2 regions of the Mesorhizobium sp. M1329 genome follow, and region 1 is predicted to be linked to the other one. Evidence: riboswitches for the same ligand, from Rfam matches in the RefSeq annotation. Region 1 holds a riboswitch; the other holds the start of a gene.
The links. Region 1 has a riboswitch for cobalamin ahead of NKH21_RS12250 (DUF1636 family protein). Riboswitches for the same ligand answer to the same signal wherever they lie in the genome.

Region 1 (7,394 bases):
ATCGGTTTCGCTTTCATCCTTGAAGGAAATGGCGCCGGCCAGGATGCGGCCGTCGAGCTCGGGCAGGACGACATGCATGGCAAGGTCGGCGGGCGCCAGGCCGCGCTGGTTACGTTGCCAGATGTCGCGGCGGGTGGTCGCGACGATGACCTGGAACACCGGTACGCCGGCGCGGTCGAAGAGGGTTTCGATGCCAGGCTCGGCCCCGGAGGCGAAAGCAGTGGTGGTGATGATGGCGGCAGGCTTCAGGGTTGCAAGCGCAGTTTCGACAAAGGCGAGGGATGTTGGGTCCTTCAGGCTGGAGACGAAGATGGGGACGGGGGTGATGCCGCGTTGGCGCAGGGCTTCGAAAAGCGCGTCGATCGGCGCGACATCGGCGGCGAGCAGCATCGAGCGGTAGAACAGAATTGGCACGACGTCCCCCTCCCCCTCGAGGGGAGGGTGGCCCGAAGGGCCGGGTGGGGTCGTCGCGGCAGTGCTCGACGTTTCCTGTTGGTGCGCTTCAAAGTGTTGGCGCGCTTCGGAGAGGACCCCACCCCCGGCCTGCGGCCGGACCCTCCCCTCAAGGGGGAGGGGGACGCCGCGTTCTACGACCCCCAGTCCCGGCTCGTAAAATCCCGCCTTTGGCACGCTGACCGGTTCAGCGACCGCCACACCCGATCCAGCGAGACTTGCCAACCTCTGCACCAGCGCCGCCATATTTGCCGGACCGCCTTCGCGGAAATAGTCGAGCAAGCTGTCCAACTCCTCGCGCGGCAGCGTCGAGCCTTCGATCAGTCGCAAGTCCTCGTCGTGGCTCTCGCCTGGTAGGAGCGCGAGCTTGATACCGCGATTTCGCGCGATAACGGCGAGCTGATCGCAGCCATAGCGCCACCAGTCATAGCCGCCGAGGATGCGGACCAGAATGACCTTGGCGTGGCGGGCGACGCTGTCAATCCAGAGATCGACGGACATCGGATGGCGCAGGTCGCGCAAGGCGGCGAGCCGCATCGATGGCAGGTGGTGCGCATCTGCCTTCCACGCCGTCGCCAGCCCGGCCAGGTCGCTGTCGGTGAAGGACAGCGCCACGACATCCGCAGGCGTTTGCCTGAGATCGACAGGCTCGGCGAGATCGTCGAGCGAGGCGGATGTGGTGGTGAGGATGTGCATCGCGGCTCGTACCTGGGGTCAGCCGGCGAGGATACGCTCGATCGCCGGGCGGTTCAGCCCCTTCAGGCCGATGACGACAAGGCGCGAGCGGCGATCGTCTTCGGCGGTCCAGGCGCGATCGTAATAGTGGTTGACGCGCGGACCGACGGCCTGCAGCAGGAGCCGCATCGGCTTGCCGCCGACTTCGACGAAACCCTTGACGCGCAACACGTTTTCCTCCTCCGCCGCCGTGGCGACGCGTCGTGCGAGCTCGTCCGGGTTGGACACGGACGCGATGTCGATGACGAACGAGTCAAAATCGTCATGCTCGTGGTCGAGCTCGTCGTCGTGGTGGGTCTTGCGGTTCTCGATGTCGTCCTCGACGGCGAGGCCGAGGCCGAGCAGCACCGACGGGTCGACCTTGCCTTGCGAAGTCGGCACGATCTTCACCGCCCGCGCAACATGCTTGCCGATGACGGCATTGGCGCGGGCCGAGCCGGCTGCGTCCATCAGGTCGCTCTTCGACAGGATAATCAGGTCGGCGCAAGCGAGCTGGTCCTCGAATACTTCCTCGACCGGATCGTCGTGTTCGAGCGTCTCGTCCTGCGCGCGCTGCGCCTGCAGGGCGTCCATGTCGTTGGCGACGCGGCCATCAGCCAGCGCCGGTCCGTCGACCACGGCGATGACGCCGTCGACCGTCACGCGGCTTTTCACCGACGGCCACTGGAAGGCCTGGACCAGCGGCTTGGGCAAAGCGAGGCCGGATGTTTCGATCAGGATGTGGTCGACCCTCGGCGTCAGCGACAGGATCTGGTCGAGCGCCGGGACGAAATCGTCGGCCACTGTGCAACAGATGCAGCCATTGGCCAGCTCGACGATGTTTTCGTCGGGGCAGCTGTCGATGCCGCAGCCCTTCAGGATCTCGCCGTCGATGCCGATGTCGCCGAACTCGTTGACGATGATGGCCAGCCGCTTGCCCCCGGCGTTTTCGAGCAAATGGCGGATCAACGTCGTCTTGCCGGCGCCGAGAAAGCCGGTAACGACGGTGCAGGGAACGCGCGAAAGGGAGGCAGTGGTCATATCAGGTCCTTCAAAAGGTCAAGGGGAGGGATGCGGGCAACCAGGCCGCGCTTCAGGCAATCGGGACGGCCGCGCCACGGAATGAGCCCATCCGTCGAGGTGGCGAACAGCTTTGCGCCGGTCACGAGATCGGCGCCGCTGGTCGCGGTCAGGTCGCCGAAGACGTAGCTCCAGCAGCCGTCGCGCAAAATCGCGGCGCTGAGCCGGCGCTTGCAATTGCCGAGGCATTCGACGGTGCGGATTTTAATGTTTTCGCTGGAAGCGGCGCGGCGCGTGTCCTCGGCGAGCAGTTCGCCGGCGCGCGGACGAGCGTCCGAACCGGTCTCGTCACGGCAGGACGAGCAGACGATGACGGTAACGCCGGCCGGGGAATCACCATGGCCGGACAATAAATCCGCTGTCTCAGCCGGGAAACTGCTGTCGCGTTCCAAATCAGGCTCCTTGCCCGGAAAACCCGCCAGGCGATCGGATTCTTATGTCCTAGACGGCAGGTCTCCTGGCTCGCGCGTCATCGCCTGGGTGCCGCCTTCCCGGGAATATCCCAGTGGTTTTCGGCCTTGGCTCGTCGCTTACAGTTGCGGGGACAGCCGCGGATTTGAAATCGAGATTTCGCACCGCATTCCCTCTTGGCCCCTGCCGTTGCGGGCAGGGGACCGTCTGGAATGGATTTAGGCTTGTGGAGGCAGTCGTGTCAACGCACGTCTACGACGCGGCAATGTCGGCCAAAGGCTGTCATGTCCCGCCTTCCGGCAGTGCCAGGATAACTTGCCGGATTGCTTGATAGCCATCGCCATAGTCCCAATCATGACTGATCGCCAGATTTTGACCTTCTTGCCAAACCGCGTTGTCCAGAAGGACTTCGCCACTAATAAGCGTGCCGTTCAAGCCTGCCAGAAAGGTCCGTACAAAATGGCCTCCGGGGGGTACCGAAGCTGTGAACAGCTTTTCCAGCTTGGCATAGAATGCTGGATAGCCTCGGCTTAGCGAGCATAGCTCGGTAGTGGCTTGGGAAATGACGGGTCCGCCATAGATTTTCCAACGGGCATTGTTGCGCCAGATGTTCCAACGGGCGCTGCTTCGCTGCCAAATCTCTACCTCGGCCTGTATGTCGTCGCAGACATGATCAGCCAGCCCCTCAATGGCCACGTGGAAAACACCACGGATAAATTTTTCAAACGCCTGATTCAATTCTTCTTCGCGCGTGTCGCCGAAGCCAGCAAATGATTCAATGACCGGCTGAACATCAAGCAGCGGAGAGAATATGTAGATTTCAAGAACGAGCCGACCGTTAGAACCCGTCTCGAACACCTCAGCCTCAAACCGAAGTTGCCTCGACTGGAGCGTGACGTCCTGCTCTCTACGTATTGCATCTATTCCATGTGCAATCAGCGCACCATGGATCATGTCGAGCACTTCGTGCGATGCCATTACAAACCTACCAGGTTTCTTGGAGCGTCTATGACAGACGCTGTGGGGGTTGGCCATCTATCTGACTGGCCAGCGCCGGCCCAAGATCACCGGCAGCCGTCACCTCGATGCGCTCAAGCCCGAGCCAGCCCTGCATCTGCTTCAATTCCTCGAAGAGTTCGGCGGCAGTTTGCGGCGGGGCGCCGGGCTCCGCATAGGCGGCATGGACGCGCAATACGCCGGCCGGACGGTCGGCCCTGAGGTCGACGCGCCCGACGATGCTGTCGCCGAGCAGGAACGGCAGCACATAATAGCCATACTGGCGCTTTTCGGCCGGCGTGTAGATCTCGATGCGGTAGTGGAAGTCGAACAACCGCTCGGTGCGCGACCGCTCGAAGACGACGGGATCGAACGGCGCGAGCAAGGCGCGCGCCTCGATCCTGCGCGGCAAACGGGCGTCCTTGTGGAGATAGGCCGGCTTGTTCCAGCCTTCGACGCTCACCGGTAACAGCTCGCCGGCCTCGACCAGCTCCTCGAGGCGGCCCTTGATATCGGCGGGCGAGAGGCGGAAATAGTCGCGCAGATCGCCTGCCGTGGCGACGCCGTGGGCGCGGGCGGAGATACGCAGCAATTCGCGGTGCGCATCCTCGGGGCAGGGAACCGGCAGAGTGAGTACCGCCGGCGGCAGTACGCGCTCCGGCAGATCGTAGAACCGCTCGAAGCCGCGGCGATGCGCTGTGGTGATACGGCCGGCCCAGAACAGCCATTCGAAGGCGTGCTTGGCATGGCTCCAGCCCCACCAGCCACCATTGCCCTTTTGGCCTTCGAGGGCTGAAGCGGCGATCGGGCCGTGATCGACGACCTGGCGATAGATCTCCTCGATATAGGCGGGGTGCTCGCGGCCCCATTTGGCCAGTCCGCTGTACATTTCGTCGCCGCGCTCGGCCCGCTGCATGCGCCAGCGCATCAGCGGATAGGTCTCGACCGGCAGGAACGAGGCTTCGTGCGCCCAATATTCGAAGACCATGCGCTTGCGCGTTACGGCAGCGTCGTCGAGCAGCGCCAGCTTGTAGGGGCCAAGCCGCGAATAGAGCGGCATATAGTGGGCGCGCACCACGGCGCTGACGGAATCGATCTGCAGCAGGCCGGTACGGGCAAGCACGCGGGCCAGATGCCTGCGGTCGGGCGTACCGGCGGGGCGGGGGTCGTTGAATCCCTGTGCCGCCAGCGCGATGCGACGGGCCATGCGAAGCGAGATTTTTTCCTTCATCAACGCGGTATCCTGATGATGCTGGACAGAGCAGAGAACCTGCGATTCCGTGCCATGCTAGCAGGGTTTTGGCGGCATCCATGTCAGGAGAGAAAAGTGGAGTGAAAAGTGAAAGAAATCAAACAGGAGCGGATCGGACCAGTTTTGCCGGATATGCCGCCCAGCACCGCGATTTGAACAAGGTTTGACTTGCTTCGCCGAAAGCGCTGCGCTAACCCTCGCCGCGTTGCAGCATAGAGCCCCCTTAAAACGGTTCAGTGGTTAAACTGTCACGCTTCCGCAAGTGGGTCCGGTGCTGTAATCAGAGTGGATTGGCCGCCAACGGAAACTGCAGCATGAACGCACTTTTAGGTTCGTACCTGCCCATAGTCCTGTTCATCGGCGTGGCGCTGGTGGTCGGGCTGGCGCTGCTCGCCGCACCCTTCCTGGTGGCCTACCGCAACCCCGATCCGGAAAAGCTTTCGGCCTATGAGTGCGGCTTCAACTCGTTCGACGACGCCCGCATGAAGTTCGATATCCGCTTCTACCTGGTGTCGATCCTGTTCATCATCTTCGACCTGGAGGTGGCCTTCCTGTTTCCTTGGGCGGTGTCGTTCAGTCAGATCGGCATGCTCGGTTTCTGGTCGATGATGGTGTTTTTGGCGGTGCTGACCATCGGCTTTGCCTATGAATGGAAGAAAGGAGCGCTGGAATGGGATTGAGCGACAATTCCGGCACGCTCGTCGCGCCGAAGCCCAAGGGCCTCATCGACCCCAACACCGGCAGGCCGGTAGGGGAGGATGATCCGTTCTTCCTGGAGATCAACAACGAGCTCGCTGACAAGGGCTTTCTCGTCACCTCGACCGAGGCGCTGATCACCTGGGCGCGCAGCGGCTCGTTGATGTTCATGACGTTCGGTCTCGCCTGCTGCGCCGTCGAGATGATCCACACCTCGATGCCGCGCTATGACTCGGAGAGGTTCGGTGTCGCGCCGCGCGCGTCTCCGCGCCAGTCCGATATCATGATCGTCGCCGGAACGCTGACCAACAAGATGGCGCCGGCGCTGCGCAAGGTCTACGACCAGATGCCGGAGCCGCGCTACGTCATCTCGATGGGCTCCTGCGCCAATGGCGGCGGCTATTATCATTATTCCTATTCGGTGGTGCGCGGCTGCGACCGCATCGTGCCGGTCGACATCTACGTGCCCGGCTGTCCGCCGAGCGCCGAAGCACTGCTCTACGGCATCCTTCTGCTGCAGAAGAAGATCCGCCGCACCGGCACGATCGAACGGTGAGCGGCATGACCCAGGCGTTGAACGATCTCTCGACCTATCTCGGCGAGAAGCTGACCGGCCGGATCGGCGAGGCGGTGCTCGCCTATGGCGAACTCACCATCTCGGTCGAGCCGCGCGACCTGATCGAGGTGGTGACCTTCCTGCGCGACGACCCGAAATGCCAGTTCATCTCGATCATCGACGTCTGCGGCGCCGATTACCCGTCGCGGGCAAAGCGCTTCGACGTCGTCTATCATTTGCTGTCGCCGAGACAGAATATCCGCGTCCGCATCAAGGTCCAGGCCGACGAAGAGACGCTGGTGCCGTCGATCACCGGCATTTATCCCGGCGCCGACTGGTTCGAGCGCGAGACTTATGATCTCTACGGCGTGCTGTTTTCGGGCCATCCCGATCTGCGCAGAATCCTGACCGACTACGGCTTCGAGGGCCATCCGCTGCGCAAGGATTTTCCGCTGACCGGCTTCGTCGAGGTGCGCTACGACGACGAAGCCAAGCGCGTCATCTACGAGCCGGTCGAGCTCAAGCAGGAATTCCGCAATTTCGATTTTCTGTCCCCTTGGGAAGGCACGGATTACGTGCTGCCCGGGGATGAGAAGGCAAAGCAGTAAATGGCTGAAACCTCCGTCCGCAATTTTAACATCAATTTCGGCCCTCAACATCCTGCAGCGCATGGTGTTTTGAGGCTGGTTCTTGAGCTGGACGGCGAAGTCGTCGATCGCGTCGATCCGCATATCGGGCTTTTGCATCGCGGCACGGAAAAGCTGATCGAGCACAAGACTTATCTGCAGGCCGTGCCTTATCTCGACCGGCTCGACTATTGCGCGCCAATGAACCAGGAGCATGCCTTTGCGCTTGCCGCCGAGCGGCTGCTCGGTATCGAGGTGCCGAAGCGCGGGCAACTTATTCGAGTTCTCTACTCCGAGATCGGCCGCATCATGTCGCACATCCTCAATGTGACGACGCAGGCGATGGATGTCGGCGCGCTGACGCCGCCGCTGTGGGGTTTCGTCGAGCGCGAAAAGCTGATGGTGTTTTACGAGCGCGCCTCTGGCTCGCGCATGCACGCCGCCTATTTCCGGCCGGGCGGCGTCCATCAGGACCTGCCGCAGAAGCTGATCGAGGACATCGGCAAGTGGATCGATCCGTTCCTGAAGTCGGTCGACGATCTCGACGCGCTTTTGACCGGTAACCGTATCTTCAAGCAGCGCAATGTCGACATTGCCACCGTCTCCTTGG
Region 2 (7,394 bases), on a different contig from region 1:
GGTCGACACCACCGGCGCCGGCGACCTCTACGCCGCCGGCTTCCTCTACGGCTACACGCAAGGCCGCAGCCTCAAGGATTGCGGCGATCTCGGCTCGCTGGCAGCCGGGCTGGTCATCCAGCAAATCGGCCCAAGGCCACGGCAAAATCTGCGCCGAGAGGCCGAGCAGGCGGGATTGCTGTAGGTGGCGAGCCAAGAACCAGCTGCCCACCCTCCTTAATCCAGCCCGAGCCTTTTCTTCAGTTCTGCATTCTCCTTGCGGAGACGATCGGCAAGCAGGCTCTTTAGCCGCTTGTTTTCTTCCTCGAGCGCGACGAGATCCTTCAGCCCGTCACTGTCCGCCGCAGGCGCCGCCGACTTCTTCCAAAGATAATATGTCTGTTCCGAGATGCCGGCTTGCTTCACCGCGCTCTTGAGAGTAGCGCCGCCGCCGATCGAGGTTTCGATCTGCGCCAGCTTCTGGGCACGATCCTTCGCGGAGTAGCTCTTTCGGCCTGTTCGCGCTGACGGCGGTGCTTCAGTGGTCGCGGATATCGGCTTGGCGCCGTTCTTGCGGGCAGGCGCGCTCGCCTCAGCTTCTGGCTTCCTCGACCGCCGGGCTCTCGTCTTCGGTTTTGGCGTTTCCGCTTTGTCTGCTGGTTCGCTATAAACTACTGCTGACTCAGTTTTCAGGGGATTGGCCATGAAATGCTCCACTCGCGGTTTGTGCAAAGGTTCAGCATCAAGGGCCACTACAGTAGAGTCAACAAGCTGACGATTTAACGGCTCGACTTCCTTTGTTGTCTCGGCCATCGCCGCGGCGATGTCGAAATTGCCCCAGATGGAACGTGCGGATTTTTGATAATTGCGCTTTTGTTTGATTTCCACGGTGAATGGTCGCGTCTGCCGCCTCATAGTTCCTTCCTGAATAGGAGAATGAAGTCGCCGCTCGAATTTTTTGGCGCTTCCTGCTTAGCGCGGAGCATTATCGTATAGCCGCTCAACGGGCAAGTGATGCCGGTCTTCGATGGCTGACCATCTGGGGAGATTTGAGCGGCTTCGCACGTCCTGCGCATCCCTGTAAGGCCGCCAAGTTTTCTGGGTTAGCAGGCGCGCACTGTGGCAGCTTGGCTTGTACGGCGAGGCCATGGTTGAGTGAGGCGAAACAAATCCAGCCCCGCGTCAATCCCGAGGCTTCCCACAATGGCGAAGAGAACATCTTCACTCGTTCCTTTTGAGCACAAGACCTTCCGTTCGCTATGGTCGGCTGCACTCATTTCGAACCTTGGCACCCTAGTGGAAGGTGCGGCGGCAGCTTGGCTGATGACGAGCATCGCAGCAGTAATTTTTGATCGCCCATTCGTGCTGTGTACCAGCCCTGTGTCTTGTGCAAGTGGTCACGAACGGCTGCCGGAGCCTCGAAGACGCCCTAAAAACACATGCTGCGATTTTTGAACACGCTTGACGTGTTAGATTAATTCATCCACGATGCGTGTGTTGAACACGCGAGGCGAGTTATGAACATGAAAGAGCTTAGGGTTCGACTGGGCATGACTCAAAAAGATTTGGCAGAGCAGATGGCAACGACGCAACAGACTGTGGCCCGTTGGGAAACAGGCAAAACGCAGTTGAACGTCGAGCAGATCAAGGACCTTTGTCTCACGTTGAAATGCACGGTCGAGGAGCTGCTGGGCTGGAAGATTGATGTCGAGGAGTGGCGCACGAGCCCGTTTGCAATTGCCGATGCCGAAACGCGATACGGCACGCTCAGAATCAAGACGACTGTTGGCAGCCGCCAATATCCTATCGATGAAAAGGCGCGTGAATCGATTTTACGTCAGTTGAAGGAACTTCATAATCTTCGTAGAAATAACACAAGCAGGCCATGGCTGTATTGTTGGAGCCTTGACAACAAAATACTCTTGATAAATCCGCAATATGTCCGCACCATTGAGCTTATCGGTGACGATGTAGAGGAGATGCCAGAGTATTATCATCCAGAAATCTATCGGGCTTTGGATGACTGGGATAAGGGTGAGGTTTCAGGAAAGCTGAAGAAAGAATGCGATGCCATCATCGCAGAGATGGGTGATCAGGAAGCCGTGCGCATGGCCTCCTATGTTCGCGTCACATATGACGACGGAGAAGATGAGTGGAACTTCTTGGATGAAGAAACCGCTACGACTTTCTTCGGATTGGAAGCTGCGACCTTTGACGTTCCCCAGTGTAGTTTCGCCGAAGTGGAGGAAGAAGGTTACTACCGAGCGCGATACGCCAACCTTGATCGCGTCGTGGTGATGGAGGTTCCAAGCGACCGTTATCACAGATTGACCGCGCCCGAGGAAGCTTAGAACCATCCACGAAGGGCGCATGTTACATCTCGACCTTGCGTGGTGCGTTTTCAGTACGAGATGACGTTAAGCGTAGGTAGTGGCAGGTAAGTGTGCTCGACCAGAAGCTCAACTGCCTCCTCAATATCGCTGCCGATGTGCCGCAGGACACGTCCACGGGAGCGTGGATAGGCGTGAAGTTCCTGCACTCCACGGTCCGCTCTCCCATCGCCGGTGTGTGTCCGACGCCATCTTGTGGACGAGCTTGGCCGCCTGCACCCGGTTGTATTCCGGCTTGCGGTCCGCCTGGGCGGTCCGCCGCGATGGCTATCTCCATGTCAATCGGCGCCGAACTTTGACTGCCCGCTGCTTTTGATGAATTCGGCGAGGTCCCGCGCATAATCACTCTTGGTCTTCTCCTTGAGGCCCTGTGTCGCGAACTTGTGGTCCAGCAGGGCAAACAGGTCCAAGTCCCCTTCCGCCTGTGGCGCTGGCTTGCCCTCACCGCCCTCGGCTTCCCAATTGGGGACCGCTTCTGCGCGCTGCACCGTGGCGATTGTCCGCCCAACACGCATCACAAGATCGAACGCCAAACCGTGCGCGTGCACGACGATTTGCCGCTCAGGCCTCATTTGGACAGGACTTGAGCTGGCCCCGTGGTTTGAGCCGGGTTACCTTGAGCCCGTGGGCTGCGAACAAGCAGTTCGAGACATTGGCCTCGATCACTTCGCAACACGCCGCTGCGCCTGGCCTCGGTGTGCTCCCCCCGAAATCGTTGTGTCATATCACCGAGGGCATCACGGCCAACAGCTTCCACATGGGGAACAGCCTCGCCATTGAGCCGAATATGGTCGCGAGCAGATCACCAACGAAGCGGTCGGAACCTCGGAGCCGAAGTTCGACGCCGAGGTGGTTCGCATGATGCGCTAAGCAGCACCACGGCGCTTGCCGGTATGTTTGCTGCCGGCAGCCGACGAACTCCTATCCTCCTGGACAAGGGCGCCGTGCGTCATTGCTTTGATTTACCGGCCGCTCAAGGCTTCCACAGTTTTCGCTTTCGAGGCGACCTTTGGAACATGCCAATGGAAATTTAACATAACGACATAAACATTTCTTTATGCGGCGTTGACAAAGAAGCGAACTGCTGTAATTGTCTCCCGCGTCGTGGTTCTCCGTACGGCGCTGCCGCAGCGGAGCTAAGAGGGAAGCCGGTGCGAAGCCGGCGCTGCCCCCGCAACTGTTAGCGGCGAGCCAACCCCACTCATGTCACTGAGGCGAATAGCCTTGGGAAGACGGGTAGAGGCTATGACCCCGCGAGCCAGGAGACCTGCCACGGCGAATTACGTCCACGGGCGGGGTGTCTCGGTGGCCGCTGCAGCCTGGCGTTCGTGCCGGCCTGCTAGCGCCTTCCTTGTCACCGACGCCCCAACCATCGGGGTATGGCATGACTGTCTTTCATCAAATTCCTGTAGCAACGCTCGGCGTGCCGCGCTTCGGTCGTCGGCGAGAATTGAAATTCGCGCTTGAAAGTTACTGGTCCGGAAAATCTTCCGCCGCCGACCTTCTCACGACGGCGAAGGCGCTCCGTGCCGCTAGCTGGGAGGAGCAGCACGATCGCGGCGTGTCGAAAATCCCGTCGAACGACTTCTCGCTATACGACCATGTGCTCGACACCGCAGCCATGGTCGGCGCCGTTCCATCCCGTTACGGCTGGAATAGCGGCGAGGTCCCACTTGACATCTACTTCGCAATGGCGCGCGGCAACCAGGGTCAGACGGAGGATTGTCGACACGCTGGTCACCAGCAGGCGGCTCATCGGCCTGATGTAACCGCGATGGAAATGACCAAGTGGTTTGACACCAACTATCACTACATTGTGCCGGAACTCGACGATGATCAGACGTTCGCCCTCTCGTCGACGAAACCGGTCGACAACTTCCTCGAGGCTAAAGCTCTCGGCATTCACACACGCCCAGTCATCCTTGGACCGATCACCTTCCTCAAGCTGGCGAAATCGCCTGCCGAAGGCTTCGATCCCATCGCGCTCCTGCCGAGGCTGCTGCCCGTCTACGAGCAACTCCTGCAGAGGCTGAAGCTGTCGGGAGCCGACTGGGTGCAGATCGATGAGCCAGCGCTTGTCCTCGATCTGAACCCGAACGAACGAGCTGCGTTCGAATTCGCCTATGGCCAGCTGTCAAAAGCCGCGCCCGAGTTGAAAATCATGCTGGCTACGTATTTCGGGCCGCTGGGAGACAATCTCGAAACCGCGGTTTCTCTGCCCCTGGCCGGGCTGCATATTGATCTCGTGCGCGCTCCCGAGCAGCTGGAAACGGTGGGTCGGCTCGCACCGAAGGATCTGGTGCTCTCGCTTGGCTTGATCGATGGCCGCAACGTCTGGCGTGCGAACCTGCCCGCCATTCTCGACCGCATCAAACCGATCGTCGCCGGCTGGCCCTTGGACCGCGTCGAGATCGCGCCTTCTTGCTCGATGCTGCATGTGCCGATCGACCTGCGCATGGAGACGGAACTCGACGCGGACATCAGGTCGTGGCTCGCCTTCGCGGCCCAGAAGACCGACGAGTTGGTGTTGCTTGCCCGGGCCTTGTCCCAAGGCAGGGATGCGGTGGCAGGCGCGTTGAAAGCGTCTGCCGAGGCTGCCGCCACTCGCCTGACGTCCACGAAGATCCATGACCCGCTTGTTGAGGGGCGGATCGCCAGCATTGACGACAGCATGAAGCGACGAGAGAGCGCTTTTGCCGAGCGCTCCAGAGTCCAGGCCGGCACGCTCGGGCTGCCGCCGTTCCCGACGACGACCATCGGGTCCTTCCCGCAGACGCCGCAGGTACGCAGGGCGCGGGCCGCTCATGCGAAGGGCCAGCTGAGCTATGTCGACTACGAGACCTTCCTGAAGAAGGAGATCGAGGCTGCAATTCGCTGGCAGGAAGAGATCGGGCTGGACGTGCTGGTGCACGGTGAGTTCGAACGAAACGACATGGTACAGCATTTCGGCGAGCAGCTGTCCGGCTTCGCCTTCACCCAGCATGCCTGGGTGCAGAGCTATGGGTCGCGTTACGTGCGCCCCCCCATCATCTTCGGCGATGTATCGAGGCCCAAGCCGATGACGCTGCGCTGGTGGCAATTCGCCCAGTCGCTTACGGAAAACCCTGTGAAGGGAATGCTCACAGGCCCGGTGACCATTCTCAACTGGTCTTTTGTTCGCGACGACGTACCCCGCTCCGAAGCATGCCGCCAGATCGCGCTCGCCATCCGCGACGAGGTGACGGATCTCGAATGGTCCGGCGCAAGGATGATCCAGATCGATGAGGCCGCGTTTCGCGAAGGATTGCCACTGCGCCAGTCTGACTGGAAAGACTATCTCGACTGGGCTGTCGAATGCTTCCGGATCGCTTCAACGGGTGTAAAGGACGCGACTCAAATCCATACCCACATGTGCTACTCGGAGTTCAACGAGATCATCGACGCGATCGCTGAAATGGATGCGGATGTCATTTCGATTGAGACGTCGCGCTCGAAAATGGAGCTGCTGGACGCTTTCACGAGCTCCAAATATCCGAACGAAATCGGTCCCGGAGTCTATGACATTCACTCACCACGCGTCCCGGAAGTCGGCGAGATTTCGGATCTCGTCATGCTTGCCCGCGAGCGACTGTCGGATGCCCAACTGTGGGTAAACCCGGACTGTGGCCTCAAAACACGCAAATGGGAGGAGGTCCACCCTGCCCTCATGAACATGGTTGCTGCAGCACGCGCGCTCCGGGAGAAAGTGTAGGCCGGAGGGTTTCCTGGTTGCTCACCATGTGGTGAGTTATCGGCTGCCGCATGTGGGCCGTGAATGTGCCAAAACGCGATCACATCCTTTGAAATAAGTCACTCGAGCGAGAAAGTGCACTTTCCTTCGGCACGTGTACTAATCGCGCAGGAGTAAAGGGTACCGTTTTCTCCCTGTGACGTGTCGAGTTCGAAGGGGATGTGATTGGCGTCGAGACCGCTCCGGCCATGGGTTATCAGCATGCCAAGTGCGCTCTTCTCGATCAGTTCGCAAAGGACTTCTCGGCTCGGTTCATCGAAATGAACGGGTACATACATGACAGTTCCTTTCACTGGCCGCCGGGTTCGCTGTTCACCGGCTGGCATCCGATGGCAAGCGTTCCAACGCGGCGGCGATCTGGCGCTTCGCTGCTGAGGGCAGAGGCAGGATGGGACGCGGGGGGTCGGCACGGCAAATGTCGAGCAATTCGGCAAGTGCATAGACGACGCGAAGGCTCGAGAACTCCATGAAGAGGCTCCAGAGCGGCGCAAGCGTGGCATCGATCCGTCGCGCTTCGGCCGCATCGCCCTGCTGCGCCGCCGTGACGATCTTTGTGCAGACCTCGGGCAGGATGCCCGCGAGGACGCTGTACCATGTGTCAGCGCCAGCGATCATGGCCTCTGCGGCGTTCCAGTCGCCGCTGTAGCCGATTGAGAACCCTTCCGGCACAGTGCGCCTCTGGTCGGCCAGATGGCTCTTGATCGCATCGCCCTTGTCTGTCGGATTCTTGATAGCGACAATCCCACCCACCTTTGCCAGGCGGCTGACGAGTGCTGGGGTGAAATGGAAATGCGTCGTTCCTGGATTGTCGTAGACGACAATCGGCAGGCCGCTCTCGCACGCCACCGTCGAGAAATGTTCGAACACCTCGTCCTCAGTGAGCGGGGTGTAGGAGGCGGCCGCAAGCAGCCCCGCGGCAGCTCCAAGGGCCTTGGCGTCCTGCGCGAACCTCACTGCTTCGTCGGTGCGCAGCGCGCCCACACCCACCACGACCGGCATTCGCCCTGCGGTTTCGTTTAAGGTCTCGGCGAGCGCCCGTCCCCGTTCCTCGCGCGACAGATACATGTATGTGCCGGTGCTGCCGAGAAGACCGATGGAATCGACCTGAGCGGCGCAAAGCCTGGCAATCAGCTTGCGCAGAGCAACGGTATCGACACGGCCGTCACGATCGGTCGGCGTGATGGGAAACGCGGAAAGGCCGCTCAGGAATGCCATGGCAAGGCTCCAGGTTTGTGCGTGAGCGCAGGACTGGCCGG

Region 2: it holds a riboswitch for cobalamin, as region 1 does, so the genes downstream of both, metE (5-methyltetrahydropteroyltriglutamate--homocysteine S-methyltransferase) here and NKH21_RS12250 (DUF1636 family protein) in region 1, are expected to answer to the same signal.

Annotation. Positions count from the first base shown of each region.
Region 1 covers NZ_JAMYLN010000010.1:464-7,857, forward strand. The annotation lists partial or broken gene NKH21_RS12240 (cobaltochelatase subunit CobN) at 1-1,149, opposite strand, end outside; gene cobW (cobalamin biosynthesis protein CobW) at 1,168-2,208, opposite strand; gene NKH21_RS12250 (DUF1636 family protein) at 2,205-2,639, opposite strand; cobalamin riboswitch at 2,678-2,881, opposite strand; gene NKH21_RS12255 (DUF6348 family protein) at 2,941-3,636, opposite strand; gene NKH21_RS12260 (winged helix-turn-helix domain-containing protein) at 3,665-4,885, opposite strand; gene NKH21_RS12265 (NADH-quinone oxidoreductase subunit A) at 5,221-5,586, shown strand; gene NKH21_RS12270 (NuoB/complex I 20 kDa subunit family protein) at 5,577-6,158, shown strand; gene NKH21_RS12275 (NADH-quinone oxidoreductase subunit C) at 6,164-6,766, shown strand; gene NKH21_RS12280 (NADH-quinone oxidoreductase subunit D) at 6,767-7,394, shown strand, end outside.
Region 2 covers NZ_JAMYLN010000008.1:20,747-28,140, reverse strand. The annotation lists gene NKH21_RS10110 (adenosine kinase) at 1-184, shown strand, start outside; gene NKH21_RS10105 (transposase) at 217-894, opposite strand; gene NKH21_RS10100 (MFS transporter) at 1,183-1,434, shown strand; gene NKH21_RS10095 (helix-turn-helix transcriptional regulator) at 1,497-2,330, shown strand; gene NKH21_RS10090 (hypothetical protein) at 2,648-2,902, opposite strand; cobalamin riboswitch at 3,458-3,658, shown strand; gene metE (5-methyltetrahydropteroyltriglutamate--homocysteine S-methyltransferase) at 3,754-6,099, shown strand; gene NKH21_RS10080 (FMN-binding negative transcriptional regulator) at 6,198-6,416, opposite strand; gene NKH21_RS10075 (dihydrodipicolinate synthase family protein) at 6,451-7,353, opposite strand.